One region of the Inquilinus sp. NPDC058860 genome, then DNA from elsewhere that is predicted to be linked to it. Evidence: riboswitches for the same ligand, from Rfam matches in the RefSeq annotation. Region 1 holds a riboswitch; each other region holds the start of a gene.

Region 1 (4,204 bases):
ACAGCCCGAACCGCGCCTCGGCGTCTGCCAGCGTGAGGGAGAAGAGCGGCCGCCGCCCGGCCAGCAGCGCCAGCGGCCCATCCGCCGGGAACTCCCAGCCCGGGCCGCCGAGGCGCGGCCGGCCGGTGGCGGCGGCGCGGGTGATCCGAATGCCGAACTCGTCCGGCTGCAGCACCCGCAGCGGGACCGGCAGGCGCAGCGGCAGGGCGCGTCCCGGCCGGTCCGTGAAGGCGGCTACCAGCCGCTGCGCATCGAACAGCTCGGTCCGACCGCCCGCGGTTTCGAACCGGCCCAGCCGCTTCGGGATCGCCCACAACGCCCGGCCGCCGGCCAGCGAGGCCGGGCTGTCGACCCAGGCGGCGGTGATCGTGACCCCGATCCGCCGTCCCAGCCGCACCGGCACCGCGACCACCAGCTCGGCGTAGGCCAGGTCGCCGCCCGGCTGCCACTCGGCCCGTACCGTCGCCAGCAGCGCGCTGCCGCCCCAGCCCAGCGGCCGGGCGCCGGCCGGCAGCGGCCCCGGCAGCGCCGCCCGCGGCACCCGCCACAGCGTCGTCCGCACCGTACCGCGCAGCCGCCAGGGTTGCGGCGGATAGGCCGGGGCGTCAGTCATCCCCGTTCGGGATCTTCAGCAGCGTGCCGCAGGCCTTGCAATGCACCGCATCCGGGTCGTGCCGCTGCAGCCCGCAGGTCGGGCAGTCGAACTGCACCTTGTTCGGCCGGAACAGCGTCTGCGCCAGCCGCGCGAACAGGCTGATGCCGACGATCATCGTGACGATGGACAGAAGCTTGCCGGCCGTGCCGGGCAGGGTGATGTCGCCGAAGCCGGTGGTGGTCAGCGTGGCCACGGTGAAATAGAGGGCGTCGACATAGCCCTCGACGCCGCTGTCGGTCCCGGCGAAGCCCGTGTAGACGAAGCCGGTCACCACGAAGACGAAGGTGACCAGGGTCGACAAGGTGCGGGCGACGTCCTCCCAGCGCGTGTCGTCGTAGCGCTGGCCGACCGTCGACCAGAAGAACTCGCTGTGGAACAGGCTCCACAGCCGCAGGATCCGCAGGAAGCCCAGGTTGAACAGCAGCTGCGGCGCCAGCAGCGTCGCCAGTACGAACAGGTCGACCCAGACGATCGGCTGGCGGATCCAGCTGCGGAGACCGCGCCAGGACACCGCCCGCGCGAGGAGGTCGAGCGCCAGCAGCACGGCGATCGCATAGTCGATGGCCAGGAAGGCGGCCGTGTCGCGCAGCACCGGCGCGATGATGAAGAAGGCGATGATCGCGAAATCGATCACCAGCACGCCGAGGCGGAAGCGGATCGCCTCGGGGCTGCGCCCGTGATACAGCGCGCGCAGGATGCCCCTCAGCCGGGCGAGCCGGCCCGGCGGGGCGGGGGAGTCGATCGGCGTCATCCCCTCTTCTGTACCGGAAGCGCCGGCCCGCCTCCACGCCGAACCGGACGCCGCCGGGTCGCGCCACCGCGATTCCGGGATTGCCTGGGTGGAGTCCAAAACGAACTTGGATTGCGAAGTTCGTGACGGCCCCAACTAGGTATTGACGGAAAGCGGCGGAACGACGTCTATATCTAGACATCACGGGCAAACAAGGGAATCCGGTGCGCCGCATGACGGCAAAGCCGGGGCTGCCCCCGCAACTGTAAGCGGAAGGCTCTTCCGTCGTCTCTCAGTCACTGGCCGGGCAACCGGCCGGGAAGGCGAGGCGGAGGGGCGATTCCCGCGAGCCAGGAGACCGGTCCGTGATTGCGCAGTGCGTCCTCGGGCGGGGTGTCCCGGCGGTGCGATGATCGGGATGCGCCGGCCTGCCGGCGCGTCGTCGACTCCGCATCTTCGGCCCAAGCCCCAACACGATCATGGGGTTTGCCGATGTCAGTCCTCCTCGAATCCGACCGCGCCCTCGCGGGCACGCCCGCCGCGCCCGCCCGTGCGGCCACTGAGCCGGCCTATCAGGTGATCCGCCGCAACGGCGCCGTCACCGCCTTCGACGAATCCAAGATCTCGGTCGCGCTGACCAAGGCCTTCCTGGCGGTCGAGGGCTCCGGCGCCGCCGCCTCGCGCCGGGTGCACGACATCGTCGAGGGGCTGACCGGCCAGATCGTCGGCGCCCTGACCCGCCGGGCCGATCACGGCCGCACCTTCCACATCGAGGAGGTGCAGGACCAGGTCGAGCTGGCCCTGATGCGCGGCGAGCACCACAAGGTCGCCCGCGCCTATGTGCTGTACCGCGACGAGCGGTCGCGCGAGCGCGCCGCTGCGGCGGCCAAGGTCGAGGCGTCCCCGGTGGCGTCGGCGCTGCATGTCACGGCGGCCGACGGCAGCCGCGCGCCGCTGGACCAGGCGCGGCTGGTCCGGCTGATCGAGGAGGCCTGCGCCGGCCTGGCCGATGTCGAGCCCGGCCCGGTCCTGGCCGAGACCCGCCGCAACCTCTATGACGGCATCAGCGAGGCCGAGCTGGCCCTGGCGCCGATCATGGCCGCCCGCACCCTGATCGAGACCGAGCCGAACTACAGCCAGGTCAGCGCCCGGCTGCTGCTGGACCTGCTGCGGCACGAGGCGCTGAGCTTCGTCCATGGCCGGCCGACCCGGGCCACCCAGGCGGAGATGGCCGAGGGCTACGCCGAATACTTCCCGGCCTATGTGAAGACGGGCATCGCCGTCGGCCTGCTGGACCCCGAGATCGGCCGCTTCGACATCGCCAGGCTGTCGGCGGCGCTGAAGCCGGAGCGCGACCTGCAGTTCCAGTTCCTCGGGCTGCAGACCCTCTACGACCGCTACTTCCTGCAGACCGACGGCATCCGCTTCGAGCTGCCGCAGGCCTTCTTCATGCGCGTCGCCATGGGGCTGGCGCTGCGCGAGATCGACCGCGAGGCGCGGGCGATCGAGTTCTACGACCTGATCTCCTCCTTCGACTTCATGTGCTCGACGCCGACGCTGTTCAACGCCGGCACGCCGCGGCCGCAGCTGTCCTCCTGCTTCCTGACCTCGGTGCCGGACGACCTCGACGGCATCTTCAAGTCGGTCAAGGACAACGCGCTCCTGTCCAAATACGCCGGCGGCCTGGGCAACTCCTGGACCCGGGTGCGCGGTCTGGGCGCCCATATCCGCGGCACCAACGGCCAGTCGCAGGGCATCGTCCCGTTTCTCAAGGTCGCCAACGACACCGCCATCGCGGTGAACCAGGGCGGCAAGCGCAAGGGCGCGGTCTGCGCCTATCTCGAGACCTGGCACGTCGACATCGAGGAATTCCTCGACCTGCGCAAGAACACCGGCGACGACCGCCGCCGCACCCATGACATGAACACCGCCAACTGGGTGCCGGACCTGTTCCTGCAACGGGTCGAGGCCGACGGCCCCTGGACCCTGTTCTCGCCGGACGAGGTGCCCGACCTGCACGACCTCTACGGCCCGGCCTTCAAGACCGCCTATGAGGCGTATGAGGCCAAGGCCGCGCGCGGCGAGATCCGGGTGCACAAGCAGGTCCGCGCGCTCGACCTGTGGCGGCGCATGCTGACCATGCTGTTCGAGACCGGCCACCCCTGGGTGACTTTCAAGGACCCCTGCAACATCCGCTCGCCGCAGGGCCATGTCGGCGTCGTGCACTCCTCGAACCTGTGCACCGAGATCACGCTGAACACCTCGGACGACGAGGTGGCGGTCTGCAACCTCGGCTCGATCAACCTCGCCAACCACATCGGCGAGCGCGGCCTGGACCGGGCGCGGCTGGAGCGCACCATCCGCACGGCGATGCGGATGCTGGACAACGTCATCGACATCAATTTCTACACCATCCCGGAAGCGCGCCGGTCGAACTTGCGGCACCGCCCGGTGGGCCTCGGCATCATGGGCTTCCAGGACGCGCTGCAGGCCCTGCGCTTGGCCGTCGCGTCGGACGCCGCGGTGCGCTTCGCCGATGAGAGCATGGAGGTGATCAGCTTCCACGCCATCGAAGCCTCGGTCGACCTGGCGGCGGAGCGCGGCCGCTACCCGTCCTTCGACGGCTCGCTGTGGAGCCGCGGCATCCTGCCGATCGATTCCGTCGAGCTCTTGGCCGACGCGCGCGGCGGCGTTCTCGACCTCGACCGCTCTTCGGCCCTGGATTGGACCGGCCTGCGCGAGCGCGTTCGCTCGATCGGCATGCGCAACTCCAACACCATGGCGATCGCGCCGACCGCGACCATCTCCAACATCTGCGG
Region 2 (4,204 bases), on a different contig from region 1:
CGGGAGGCCGGATGGCAGGACACGGTGATGCGGCCCGGCGCCGTCTTCGCCGCCGCGATCCGCCGCGACCGCCTGGACGGGCTGGACGAGGCCGTCGGCGCCGCCGGCCGGATCGCCGACCGGGTCGGCCCGGCGCAGTCGGTCGAGCTGCTGCGCTATGTCGACGACGTGCCGGAGTTGCGGCGCGTGGACGAGGTGTCGGCGGTGATGGGCGACCGCACCCTGGCCGTGTTCAAGGTGCTGAAGCGAGGCGCGCTGACCACGGTGAAGGCGACCATCCGCTGGTCGCGGCGGCTGGCCGACCTGACCGCCACCGTCCTGTTCGGTGCGATCGGCTTCGTCTTCGCCCTGGCGTACTGGCTGCGTCTGCTGCTGCTCGGCCTGATCTATGCCCTGTGGTGGGGGTGCCGGGCCTGCCTCGCCGCCCGTTCGCTGCCGTAGGTTGGGTTCGCCGGGGCGAACCCAACATCCCGCCGTTTGCTCGGTCCCTGTTGGGTTCGCGGTCGCGAACCCAACCTACGCGGCTTGCCCGTCCAGCAGGCCGCGCGACAGGATGCCGGCGAAGCTGGTCTCGGCCGGGCCGGTCATCAGCACATGGCCGTCGCTCTCGCGCCACTCGATCAGCAGCGTGCCGCCGTCCAGCTCGACCCAGGCGGTGCGCTCGGCCAGGCCGCGGCGCACGGCGGCCACGGCGGCGGCGCAGGCGCCGCTGCCGCAGGCCTGGGTGACGCCGACGCCGCGCTCCCACACCCGATAGCGCAGCCGGTCGCGGGCCAGCATCTGGACCACGCCGATATTGGCGCGCTCCGGGAACAGCGGGTCGTGCTCCAGCACCGGGCCGACGCCGTCGATCTGCACCTTCTCGGCATCCGGCACGAAGAACACGGCGTGCGGGTTGCCCATCGACACCCCGACCCCGTCCGACAGCGCGCCGGAGGACACCGGCAGATGCAGCGTGTCGGCCTCATGCACCAGCGGGATCTCCTGCCAGCCCAGCCGGGCCGGGCCCATGTCGACGGTGACGCCGCCCTGGGGGGCGCCGCGGCATTCCAGCAGGCCGCCGCGGGTCTCGATCACGGCCCTGTCGGCACCGGTGTCGGCCATCACGAGCGCGGCGACGCAGCGCGTGCCGTTGCCACAGGCGCCCGATTCGGTGCCGTCGGCATTGAGGATGCGCATGAACACGTCGGCGCCCGCGGTCTCGGTCGGCTCGATCACCAGCAGCTGGTCGAAGCCGACGCCGCGGTGCCGGTCGGCGATGCGCCGCGCTTGGTCAGGATGGATCGTGATCGGCCGCTCGCGCGCGTCCAGCACCACGAAGTCGTTGCCCAGCCCGTGCATCTTCCAGAACGGCAGCCCGTCCATCGCCCGCTCCCAAGGTCTCTCTTCTCATATGGCATCAACCGGCCCCTCGGTGCGAGGGCCGAGCCCTGCGTGATCGACAGGGCGAGGGCCGGCCGCTAGCATGGCGGCCGACGGTGCCCCGGGAGACCGGGGTGAAAAGGGAAGCCGGTGCGCCTTCGTTCAGCGAGTGAATGGCGGGCAAGGCCGGCGCTGCCCCCGCAACTGTAGGCGGCGAGCCCGCGCCCGAAGCCACCGGCTGATTCCGGGAAGGGGGCGTGCGGCGGCGACCCGCGAGCCAGGAGACCTGCCGTCGGATTTGTGCGTGTGACGGGGCGGGGTGTCCCCGGGCGGCGCGTCGGGCGGCAGCGAGTCCGGCCGGCTCCCTCCCGCGACCCCCTGCCGAAGGCGGGAGACGCTGTGGTGTCCGATCTGACCGTGCGGCCGATGGTGGCCGCGGATGTGCCGATGCTGCTCGACATGCTGCGCGAGCTGGCGGCGTTCACCGGCGACCCGGCGGCGATGACGGCGCAGCGCGCCGATCTCGACGAGGCGCTGGCCGAGGTGCCGCCGCGCTTCCGCGGCCTGATCGCCGAAGACGGCAGCGGCGTGGTCGGCTACGTCAGCTACATCATCGACTATTCGGTCTGGACCGGGGGCGACTTCATCCGGGTCGACGACGTCTATGTCCGCGAGCGGGCGCGCGGCCGCGGCATCGGCCGGCAGCTGATGCGGGCCCTGGCCGATATCGCCGTATCCCAGGCGATGCGGGTGCGGTGGGAGATGGCGTCCGACAATGCCGATGCCCACCGGCTGTATGCCGGCATCGGCGCGGCGCCGGAGAACAAGACGATCTGGCGCTGGCCGGTCGCCTCCATGGAGGCGTTCCTCGACCGCAGCGAGCCGCCGCCGTCGACCGCCGAGGGCGCCGTCCCCTCCGAGGCCGGCCGCGGCCTGCCGGGCGAGGACGGCTTCATCCTGGTGCTGCGCCGCGACGGCGGGGCGGGGTAGCCGTTCCGCCGCATTGACTCCGCGGCTCCATCCGCCTAGAAGACCGACCGTTGCGGGATCGGCCCGCAGCGAGACCCCATGGGGTGCCGCCAGTCCGCGAGTGTCGCGCACTGGCGCTTTTCTGTTTGGGGTCCCCGGTTTCGGGTTGGGCGAATTCGAAGGGCGATCATGTTCGAAGGTCTGAGCGGCCGTCTCGGCGACATCTTCGACCGGCTTCGCAAGCGCGGCGCGCTGACGGAGGCCGATGTCGGCGCCGCCCTGCGCGAGGTGCGCGTGGCGCTGCTCGAGGCCGATGTCGCCCTGCCGGTGGTCAAGGACTTCGTCGACAAGGCGCGCGAGCGCGCGGTCGGGGCGGAGGTGCTGCGCTCGGTCACCCCCGGCCAGCAGGTCATCAAGATCGTCCATGACTGCCTGATCGAGATGCTGGGCGGCACGCCCGGCGAGGCGCCGGACCTCAACGCCGCGACCCCGATCAACCTGATCGCCGTGCCGCCGGTGCCGGTGCTGATGGTCGGCCTGCAGGGTTCGGGCAAGACCACCACCACCGGCAAGCTCGCCCTGCGCCTGAAGGACCGCGACAACCGCAAGGTCCTGATGGCGTCGCTCGACACGCGGCGCCCGGCCGCGCAGGAGCAGCTGAAGATCCTGGGCGAGCAGATCGGCGTCACCACCCTGCCTATCGTCCCGGGGCAGGAGCCGCTGGCCATCGCCCGCCGCGCCATGGAGCGCGGCCGCCTCGAGGGCTTCGACGTCGTCCTGCTCGACACCGCCGGCCGCCTCGCCATCGACGAGGAGCTGATGGCCGAGGTGGTGGCGATCCGCGACGCCACGAAGCCGACCGAGACCCTGCTGGTGGCCGACGCCATGACCGGCCAGGACGCGGTCAACGTCGCCCGCACCTTCCACGAGCGGGTCGGCGTCACCGGCATCGTCCTGACCCGGGTCGACGGCGACAGCCGCGGCGGCGCCGCCCTGTCGATGCGCGCCGTCACCGGCCAGCCGATCAAGCTGATCGGCGTGGGCGAGAAGATGGACGCGCTGGAGCTGTTCCATCCCGACCGCATCGCCAACCGCATCCTCGGCATGGGCGACGTCGTCAGCCTGGTCGAGCGCGCGGCGCAGACGATCGAGAAGGCGGATGCCGAGAAGCTCGCGGCCAAGATCCAGAAGGGCGAGTTCGACCTCGAGGATCTGGCCTCGCAGCTGCGCCAGATGCGCAAGATGGGCGGCTTGCAGGGGCTGATGGGCATGCTGCCCGGCGTCGGCAAGATCAAGGACCAGATGAAGACCGCCGGCATGGACGACAAGATGATCAAGCGGCAGGAGGCGATCATCTCCTCGATGACGCCGATCGAGCGCCGGAACCCCAAGATCATCCACGCCAAGCGCAAGGTGCGGATCGCCGCCGGCTCCGGCACCTCGGTGCAGGACGTGAACAAGCTGCTGAAGCAGCACCAGCAGATGGCCGACATGATGAAGCGGATGAAGAAGCTGGGGAAGGCCGGGATGATGCGCGGCATGCCCAAGCTGCCGCCCGGCATGCTGCCGCCCGGCTTCAAGATGTGAGGAGGGGATCGTCATGACCATGATGTTCGATCACGTCTCCATCGGCGTCGCCGACCTGGCGCGCAGCCGCGCCTTCTACGACGCTGCTCTGGCGCCGCTCGGCTACGGACGCATCCGGGATTTCGACGACGCCGTGGGCTACGGCGAGCCGTTGCCGGCCCGGAACGGGCATTTCTGGATCGCCAAGCCGGGGGAGGACCGCCCCACCCCGATGCCTGGCCTGCACCTGGCTTTCCGGGCCTCGGACCGCGCGGCGGTCGATGCCGTCCACGCGGCGGCGCTGGCC
Region 3 (4,204 bases), on a different contig from region 1:
CGAAGCTCTCCTCATGCCAGCGCGCCGCCGGCACGCCGAGGTCGCCGGCCAGCCGCCGCGCCGCGTCCATGAACCGGTCCGGGCCGCAGCAGAACACCGTCCGCCCAGCCGCGTCCGGGCACAGCGCGGACAGCAGCGCCCGATCCAGCCGGCCGCTGGCCCAGCCCTCACCCGCCGGCGCGCCGGTGACGACGAAGCGCAGCCGCAGGCCGGACGCCGCCTCGGCCATGTAGCCCAGCTCCGACCGGAACAGCAGGTCCTGCGGCCGCCGGGCGAAATGGACGTAGACCACATCGGTCTGCGGCGCGGTGTCGAACAGCCAGCGCGCCATCGACATCATCGGCGTGGCGCCGCTGCCGGCCGACAGGAACAGGTAGCGCTCGGCCGGGTGGTCGAGCAGCGAGAAGCGGCCGGTAGGCCCGTGCGCCGTCAGCGCGTCGCCGACCTTGAGCCTGTCGAACAGCCAGCGGGTGGCGACGCTGCCTTCCTGCACCTTGGCGGTGATCTTGGCGTGGTGCGGCCGCGACGGGGTGGAGGCCAGGGTGTAGGTGCGCAGCACCGGCTCCGGCCCTGCCGGCAGCTCCAGCGTCACGAACTGGCCGGGGCGGTAGGAGAACCAGCTGCCGTCCTCCGCCTCGAAGCGGAAGGTGCGGACGTCCGGCGCCTCCTCGCGGATGCCGATGCAGCGCAGCCGGGCCGTCTTCGCGTTCCACAGCTTCGGCGTCGCGGTCAGGGGGCCGGGCATGTTCCGCCGGCCCTACGCCACGTCGCGGATCGAGGTGGCGCCGGTGCCGCCGCCGAGCCGGTGGGTGAGGGTGTCGGCGTACCAGTCGACGAACTGGATCACCGCGCCCTCATGCATCCGCGAATAGGGCCCGGGCTCATAGGCCGGGGACAGGATGCCGCGCTGGTTCTCCTCGACGATGCGGCGGTCCTCGTCATTGGTCGCGGTCCACACCTCGGTCAGCGCCTGCAGGTCGTAGTCCACCCCCTCGACCGCATCCTTGTGCACCAGCCATTTGGTGGTGACCTCGGTCTCGGTCGGGCTGATCGGCAGGATGCGGAAGCTCAGCGCGTGGTCGGCCAGCAGGTGGTTCCAGCTGTTCGGATAGTGGTACAGCAGCATCGAGCCGAGCTTGGTGGTCGGGAACTCGGCCAGCAGGCGGCTCACCGCGGGCTGGCCGCTCATGGTCATCGAATGGGCGTCGTTGATGAACGGCACCCGCATCACCCGGTACTGCATGTCGTCCGAGATCTGGTAGCGGCTGGGCAGGCCGATCGCCTCGCAGCTCTGCCAGTGCGCGAGGATCTCCGGAGCCTCCTCCATCCCCTTCTGGCCGCTGGTCAGGGTCGGCTGGTCGGAGAAGACGCGGCACAGCTCCGGATGGTTGCCGGAGCAGTGGTAGCATTCGCGGTTGTTCTCCATCACCAGCTTCCAGTTGCCGCGCTCGATGATGGTCGAGCTGTGGGCGACCTTGGCCTCGGACAGGAGGTGGGGCGCCATATAGGGCTCGATCATGCGGCGCAGCGGCTCGAAGTCGCGCGGCTCCTCCGCCAGCGAGATGAAGATCCAGCCGGCGACCTCGTGGCAGGCCATCGGCTTCAGCCCGAACTGGGCCGGGTCGATCGCGTCCATCATGTCGCGGGCGAAGATCAGCTTGCCTTCGAGGTCGTAGGTCCACTGGTGGTAGGGGCAGACCAGGCGCGGGCGCGAGCCGCGCTCGTCGGTGCACAGGCGCGAGCCGCGGTGGCGGCAGACGTTGTGGAAGGCGCGGATGGCGCGGTCGCGGCCGCGCACCACGATCACCGGATACTCGCCGATCTGCACGGTCAGGAAATCGCCCGGCCGCGTCACCTCGCAGGCATGGCCGATGAACAGCCACTCCTTATAGAAGATGTGCTCCAGGTCCAGCGCGTGATAGGCGGGGCTGGTGTAGAAATCCCGCTTCAGGCTGAAGCCCGGCGCGCGGGAGAGCAGATCCATCAACATGGCCGAACGCGCTTCCATACCCGATCCTCTCCTCTGGGCACGGTCGCAGATGTGGCATCCGGGTACGCGCGCTCGGCGACCGGACCGGCCCCTCGCGAACATGCCCGCCGACCGCCCACCGCGATCACCGAACAAAACTCCGTCGAGGCTGGTTTCCGGACTCCGGCGGGCTTCCTGGCCCGGTGCGGCGCCTTCCCGGATCGCTCCAGTGGCCCCTGCCGCACCTTCACCGCCGTCACCGTTGCGGGGGCAGCGCCGGAGTCTCACCGGCTTCCCAATTCTCCGGCCTGCCGCTTCTTGGATCGGCGGCATCGGCCGGCACCTCTTGGCAGGGATCATGGCGCGACTCCGCGGCCCCGCACGCTCCAGAGCCGACACGCCATGACGCGGCTGCGACACGGCATTTTCTGCTGCGGGACGGCCGCGCTGCGCCAGCGCCTGCCGCCGCCGGGCACGAATGCGCAGCCCCTGCCGGCACCGCCGGCGGACAATCGGAAAACCGGAACCGGAGGACGCACCATGACGCTGACCGACTTCAAGATCCTGACCTTCGACTGCTACGGCACGCTGATCGACTGGGAGACCGGCATAGTCAACGCGCTGGCGCCGCTGACCGCCCGCGTGAAGGCGCCGCTGAGCCGCGACCGGATCCTGGAGGCCCATGCCCGCCATGAATCGGCGCAGCAGCGCTGGACCCCGGCGCGGCGCTACAGCGAGCTGCTGGCGATCGTCTACAAGCGCCTGGCCGAAGAATGGGGCGTGGCGGCGAGCTGGGAGGAGGCACTGGCCTATGGCCGGTCGATCAAGGACTGGCCGGCCTTCGCCGACACCGCCGGCGCGCTGCAGTACCTGAAGAAGTACTACAAGCTGGCCATCCTCTCGAATGTCGACAATGCCAGCTTCGCCCTCAGCAACGTCCGGCTGCAGGTCGAGTTCGACGCCGTCTTCACCGCCGAGGACATCGGCAGCTACAAGCCGGCGTCGCGCAACTTCGACTACATGCTGGAGAAGCTGGCCGGCATGGGCATCGCCCCGGGCGAGGTGCTGCACACGGCGGAAAGCCTGTTCCACGACCACGAGCCGGCGACGGCGGCGGGTCTGGCCACCTGCTGGATCCACCGCCGCCACGCCGAGGGCGGCTTCGGCGCCACCATGAAGCCGGCGACCGAGCCCAAGGTCGATTTCCGCTTCACCAGCATGGCGGAACTGGCAAAAGCTCACCAGAAAGCACTGCGCGGGTAATCCCGCGGTAGACAGGACGAGGAAGGGATGGCGGGCGCGCCGAAGCTGGACCGGATCGACATCGCCATCCTGGCCCGGCTGCAGGCCGACGGGCGGATCACCAACGCCGCTTTGGCGGAGGCGGTCGGCCTGTCGCCCAGCCCCTGCCTGCAGCGGGTGAAACGGCTGGAGGCGGCCGGCTACATCACCGGCTACGGCGCCCGCATCGCCCTGTCGAAGCTGACCGAGAGCGTGACGGTGTTCACCGAGGTGACGCTGAGCGACCACCGGCGCGAGGACTTCATCCGCTTCGAGGCCGGCCTCGCCACGGTGGAGGAGCTGCTGGAGTGCCACATGGTCAGCGGCGGCTACGACTACCTGCTGCGTTTCCTGGCCCGCAGCATCGCCCATTACCAGCAGGTGATGGAGGCGCTGCTGGACCGCCGCCTCGGCATCGAGAAGTACTTCAGCTACATCGTCATCAAGTCGCCGATCCTGCGCCAGGCCGCCCCGCTGCAGAAGCTGCTGCGGGAAACCGAGTAGGTTGGGTTCGCGTTGGCGAACCCAACCTACCTCCGACCGTCCCTCACCCCGTCGCCAAACCGCGCAAATTGCGGTTGGCGACAGCCAGCATCGACAGGTCGACCTGGTCCAGCGCCTTCAGCTCCGACACCAGCTGATCGATCCGGTCCACCGGGGCGCGGCGGTGGCCGACCCAGGCCTCCACCACATCGGCCCCGGCCGCGCCCGCCGGCGCGTCCTGCAGGGCACGGACCGCCAGGTCGGCCTGCAGCGTGTACAGGTCGTCGACGATCGCCCCCACCGCCTGCTTCTGCCAGTGGTTGCTGGCCGGCATCCGGCTGGCGCCGTCGCGCAGCCAGGCCAGGCCCAGCCGGCGGCCGGCCTCGAAATAGACCGACGCCACCTCGCTGACGCCGCGCCCGGCCTGGTCGGCGATGCGGATGATGTCCAGCCCCGCCGCCCACAGGTTCA
Region 4 (4,204 bases), on a different contig from region 1:
CCAGCATCCGGCCGGGCGCCGCCTCCAGCGTGACGCCGTCGACGATCATCCGGCCGCCGGCGGCCCAGCGCACGTCCTGCGTCGCGATGGTCATGCCGCCCGCCTCGCCCGATAGAGCAGCAGCGCGAAAGCCGGCGCGCCGAACAGGGCGGTGACCACGCCGATCGGCAGGACCTGCTGCGGGATGATGATGCGCGAGACGATGTCGGCCAGCACCATGAAGACGGCGCCGATCATCGCCGAGGCGGGCAGCAGCCGGGCATGGCCGGGCCCGACCAGGAAGCGCGCCGCGTGGGGGATGACGAGGCCGACGAAGCCGACTGACCCGACGATGCTGACCATGGTCGCCGTCATCGCCGCGGTGGCCGCGAACAGCACCACCCGCACCCGGGTCACGGCGATGCCGAGCGAGGCGGCGGCGTCCGCCCCGAAGGTGAAGGCGTCGAGCGCGCGGGCGTGCAGGAGGCACAGGACGAAGCCGAGCGCGGCGACCGGGACCGCGACCTGGACGTCCGGCCAGCGCACGCCGCCCAGGCTGCCGAGCAGCCAGAACATCACGCCGCGCGCCTGCTCGGCATTGGCCGAGGTGGTGACGATGGTCGAGGTCACGGCGTTGAACAGCTGCGACCCGGCGACGCCCGCCAGGATGACGCGGTCGGTGCCGCCCCCGGTCCCGGCCGCCAGCAGCGACACCAGGACGAAGGCCAGGACGGCGCCGATGAAGGCGCCGCCGGACAGCGAGAGGGCGCCGCCGCCCACCCCCGCGATCATCACCGCGACGGCGCCGGTCGACGCCCCGGCGGAGATGCCGAGGACATAGGGCTCGGCCAGCGGGTTGCGCAGCAGCGCCTGCAGGATCGCGCCGGACAGGGCCAGCGCGGCGCCGCAGCAGGCCGCCACCAGGGCGCGGCTGAGCCGGTAGTCCCAGACCACGCCTTCCTGGATCGGGCTGACCGCGAAGCCGGCGCCGAGCAGCCCGTTGGCCAGCACCCGGACCGTGGTGGCCAGGGGGATCCGCATCTCGCCGATCGACACGGCGAGCGCGATGGCCGCGACCAGCGCCGCCAGGGACAGCGCGGCCAGCAGGGCGCGGACGCCCCAGCCGCCATCGAGGAGCGGCCTCATCCCCCGAGCCCGAAGCTCTTGATGCCGCGGGCCAGCGCCTCGATGCCGTCGACGGCGCGGATCGAGGGCTGCATCGCCTGCACGTCCATCACCACGAAATGCTTGTCCCTGACCGCCTGCAGCCGGCTGGCCACGGGATCGCCGGCGAGGAAGCCGAGCTTCGCCGCGATGTCGTCGGCCGGGTAGCGGCGGCGGCTCATCTGCCCCAGCACGATGATCGCGGGGTCGGCGGCGGCGATGCGCTCCCAGCTCACCAGCGGCCACTCCTCCTCCGTGGTGATGACGTTGCGGGCGCCGAGCTGCCGCAGGATCCAGGCCGGCACGCCGTTCCTGCCGGCGACGAACGCCTCGCCCGCGACCTCCTTGCTGGAGAACCAGAACACCACCGGCACGCCGCCCGCCTGCCGGCCGGCCACCGAGGCGATGGCCGCGGCCTCACGCTGCCGCAGCTCGGCGACCAGCGCCTCGCCCCGGTCGGACATGTCGAAGATCCGGGCCAGGTCGCGGATCTCCCGATAGACGAGGTCCATGGTGAAGAGCTGCCTGCGCACGCCGTCGCCGCCGCCGGAATTGTCCTTCGCGACGCAATCGGCCGGCGAGATGTAGGTCGGGATGCCGAGGCCGGCGAACTGCTCGCGCGTGCCGACCGAGCCCTTCGGCCCGACATGCCATTCGAACTGGGCCGTCACCAGCTCCGGCTCGGTCCCGACCACGGATTCGAAGCTGGGGTCGTTGTCGGCCAGGCGCGGGATCTTCGCGTTCGCCGCCTCATAGGCCGGCAGCACCGGGCCGAACCAGACGGCGGTGCCGACGATGCGGTCGGCCAGGCCGAGCGACAGCAGGATCTCGGTGCTGCTCTGCCCGATCGACACGGCGCGCCTCGGGGCGTGGTCGAAGGTGACGTCGACGCCGCAGTTGCGGATGGTCAGCGGATACTGCGTCGGGTCGGCCCAGGCCGCCGGCGACAGGACCAGAAGCCCGGCCAGGGCCAGGGCACGCGCCAGAACGCACGAAGAAAAGGACCGGAATGCCGCCATGATGCCTCCTGCCCGGGCCACCCCGCCCGGGAAACGGATTGCGCTGCGACGGCAGGTCTCCTGGCTCGCGGATCATGGCTTCGCATCGGCCTTCCCACCCGCGCCGCGGGCAGTGGCATGGCCCTCGAGGGACCACGAGGACGCTCGGCGATCCGCTGACAGTTGCGGGGGCAGCCACGGATTCCGCCCACCCATGCACTTGATGGGGGGCGCCACCGTGTTCCCTTTTGATCCCGGATGGGAACCGTCGCCGCGATGTGTATCAGCACGGCCGAGAGCCGGTCAATCGAGGGGAATCGGACATCCCTTTCTGTCATGCCCGGGCTTGACCTGGGCATCCAGAAATGTCGAGGCCGCTCCGGGTGGCCCCTGGATCCTCGGGTCAAGCCCGAGGATGACAATAGAAATTGAAACCCTCTCCTCTCCTACGCCCGAAAGTCCTCGACCAGACACCCGTAAGCTCGACATGGCACCCGGCGACGGCGCTCAGCTGCTGTCCGGCTTCGGGAGCCCAGGCGGCGGGCGGCCGTCTTCGAGCGTGTCCGGCCGTTCAGGCCAGCCGTCTCCGGCCTCAGTCACGGCAATGCATTCCGGTTCCGCACCGGGCGGACTGCCGGAGGCATCGTCATCGGCCTCAAGGACGTCGTCCCAGCCCTGCGGCAGCCGGCTCGGGTCCAGCCGGCGGCCGAGCCAGCGGCAGACCTCCCGCACGAATTCGTCGGGCGGCAGCGTGTCGATGCGGACGTCCAGGACCTCGTCCTCGGTCAGCCTCTCCCACACGTCGGCCCGCAGGCGTTCGGTCGCCTCGGGATCGACGGTCCCGCCGACCCCGGCGAGGTCCGCCGCCTCGGCGGCCGTGACCGCCTCGACCACCGCCTGCACCGCCTGCTCCCGCCGCCGGCGGCGGCGCTCCAGCGCCCCCGACTCCTTGGCCGCGGCCCGGCGGTGCAGGTGTTTGCCGCGGACCCGCTCGGCCATGGCGATCGACAGGCGTATCGAGCGGGACAGGCGCGACTGCATCAGCGCGAAATCCGGCGCCGCCTCCCGCCCCGCCGGCGTCACCGACTGCTGCTGCAGCGTCATCCGCTTGGACCGGATGTCGATGTCGACCACATCGCGCAGCTTCTCCAGCGCCCATCCCGTCCAGTTCAGGTCGGGATCGGCCGGCCGGGCCTCGGTCGCGTCGCGATCGGTCTGCGCCATGCTCATGGAACGTATCATGAACATGATCGCGAGCTAAGGCAATAGGACGTTGCGCAAACTCATCTCGCCCGTCGGGCGGCGGAATCACTCGTCCTCGGTGAAGAAGTCCTCGTCCAGCCGCTTGAACTCGATCGCCCGGCTGACGCGGACGCCGACATCGTGCTCGATCATCAGGTCTGCGAGGCGCTGGCCGTCGATCAGGATCACCCTCTGCGAGAGGTGCTGGACGAAGTCTTTCGCCTGCTGGCTGAAGCCGGAGGTGGTGACGAAGACGCCCTTGGTCGCGCCGCGCCCGACGAGGCTGCCGACGAAGGCCTGGACGTCGGGCCGGCCGACGGTGATGCCCTCGGCATAGCGCTTGGCCTGGACGTAGATGCGGTCCAGCCCCAGCCGGTCCTCGTTGATCTCACCGTCGATGCCACCGTCGCCGCTGCGGCCCAGCCGGGTGGCGGCGTTGCGATGCGAGCCGCCATAGCCCATCGCGACCAGGAGATCGACGATCACCTGCTCGAAGAAACTACGGCTGTTCTGCAGGATGCGCTGCAGCAACTCGTCGCGCAGCGCCGCCTGCAGGGCGAGATGGGCGGCCTCGATCTGCTCTTCCGGCGTGGTCGTGGCCGTCGGCTCGGAGACCGCCAAAGAGGCTTCGGGGGTCAAGCCAGCTTCAGCGCCCGCCTCTGCACCGCCGCGATAGAAGTCCCGGAAGCTCGGGTACTGCTGCAGGAGCTCTACATCGATCCGCTCCGGATTGCGCGCGAGCAGGGCGCGCCCGGCCTCGCTGGCGACGAAGCGGCCGCGGCGGGGCGAATCGATCAGCCCGGCCTTGCCCATGTAGAACT

Evidence for each region. A riboswitch is a leader RNA that binds a small molecule or an ion and turns the genes downstream of it on or off. The one in region 1 is predicted to bind cobalamin.
Region 2: linked by a shared signal. The riboswitch ahead of ACFW16_RS13305 (GNAT family N-acetyltransferase) and the one ahead of ACFW16_RS32170 (ribonucleoside-diphosphate reductase subunit alpha) in region 1 are both predicted to bind cobalamin.
Region 3: linked by a shared signal. The riboswitch ahead of ACFW16_RS04085 (aromatic ring-hydroxylating dioxygenase subunit alpha) and the one ahead of ACFW16_RS32170 (ribonucleoside-diphosphate reductase subunit alpha) in region 1 are both predicted to bind cobalamin.
Region 4: linked by a shared signal. The riboswitch ahead of ACFW16_RS20735 (ABC transporter substrate-binding protein) and the one ahead of ACFW16_RS32170 (ribonucleoside-diphosphate reductase subunit alpha) in region 1 are both predicted to bind cobalamin.

The regions. Positions count from the first base shown of each region.
Region 1 covers NZ_JBHYMS010000073.1:23,217-27,420, reverse strand. Annotated here, with positions in the region: gene ACFW16_RS32180 (acetoacetate decarboxylase family protein) at 1-613, opposite strand, end outside; gene ACFW16_RS32185 (hypothetical protein) at 1-36, shown strand, start outside; gene ACFW16_RS32175 (potassium channel family protein) at 606-1,406, opposite strand; cobalamin riboswitch at 1,573-1,768, shown strand; gene ACFW16_RS32170 (ribonucleoside-diphosphate reductase subunit alpha) at 1,878-4,204, shown strand, end outside.
Region 2 covers NZ_JBHYMS010000016.1:8,682-12,885, reverse strand. Annotated here, with positions in the region: gene ACFW16_RS13315 (hypothetical protein) at 1-441, shown strand, start outside; gene dapF (diaminopimelate epimerase) at 517-1,365, opposite strand; cobalamin riboswitch at 1,460-1,671, shown strand; gene ACFW16_RS13305 (GNAT family N-acetyltransferase) at 1,765-2,352, shown strand; gene ffh (signal recognition particle protein) at 2,521-3,918, shown strand; gene ACFW16_RS13295 (VOC family protein) at 3,932-4,204, shown strand, end outside.
Region 3 covers NZ_JBHYMS010000004.1:55,191-59,394, reverse strand. Annotated here, with positions in the region: gene ACFW16_RS04090 (2Fe-2S iron-sulfur cluster-binding protein) at 1-745, opposite strand, end outside; gene ACFW16_RS04085 (aromatic ring-hydroxylating dioxygenase subunit alpha) at 758-1,984, opposite strand; cobalamin riboswitch at 2,119-2,331, opposite strand; gene ACFW16_RS04080 (haloacid dehalogenase type II) at 2,510-3,232, shown strand; gene ACFW16_RS04075 (Lrp/AsnC family transcriptional regulator) at 3,260-3,754, shown strand; gene ACFW16_RS04070 (NAD-glutamate dehydrogenase) at 3,798-4,204, opposite strand, start outside.
Region 4 covers NZ_JBHYMS010000031.1:8,227-12,430, forward strand. Annotated here, with positions in the region: gene ACFW16_RS20725 (ABC transporter ATP-binding protein) at 1-94, opposite strand, end outside; gene ACFW16_RS20730 (FecCD family ABC transporter permease) at 91-1,125, opposite strand; gene ACFW16_RS20735 (ABC transporter substrate-binding protein) at 1,122-2,162, opposite strand; cobalamin riboswitch at 2,195-2,426, opposite strand; gene ACFW16_RS20740 (hypothetical protein) at 2,649-3,371, opposite strand; gene ACFW16_RS20745 (restriction endonuclease) at 3,450-4,204, opposite strand, start outside.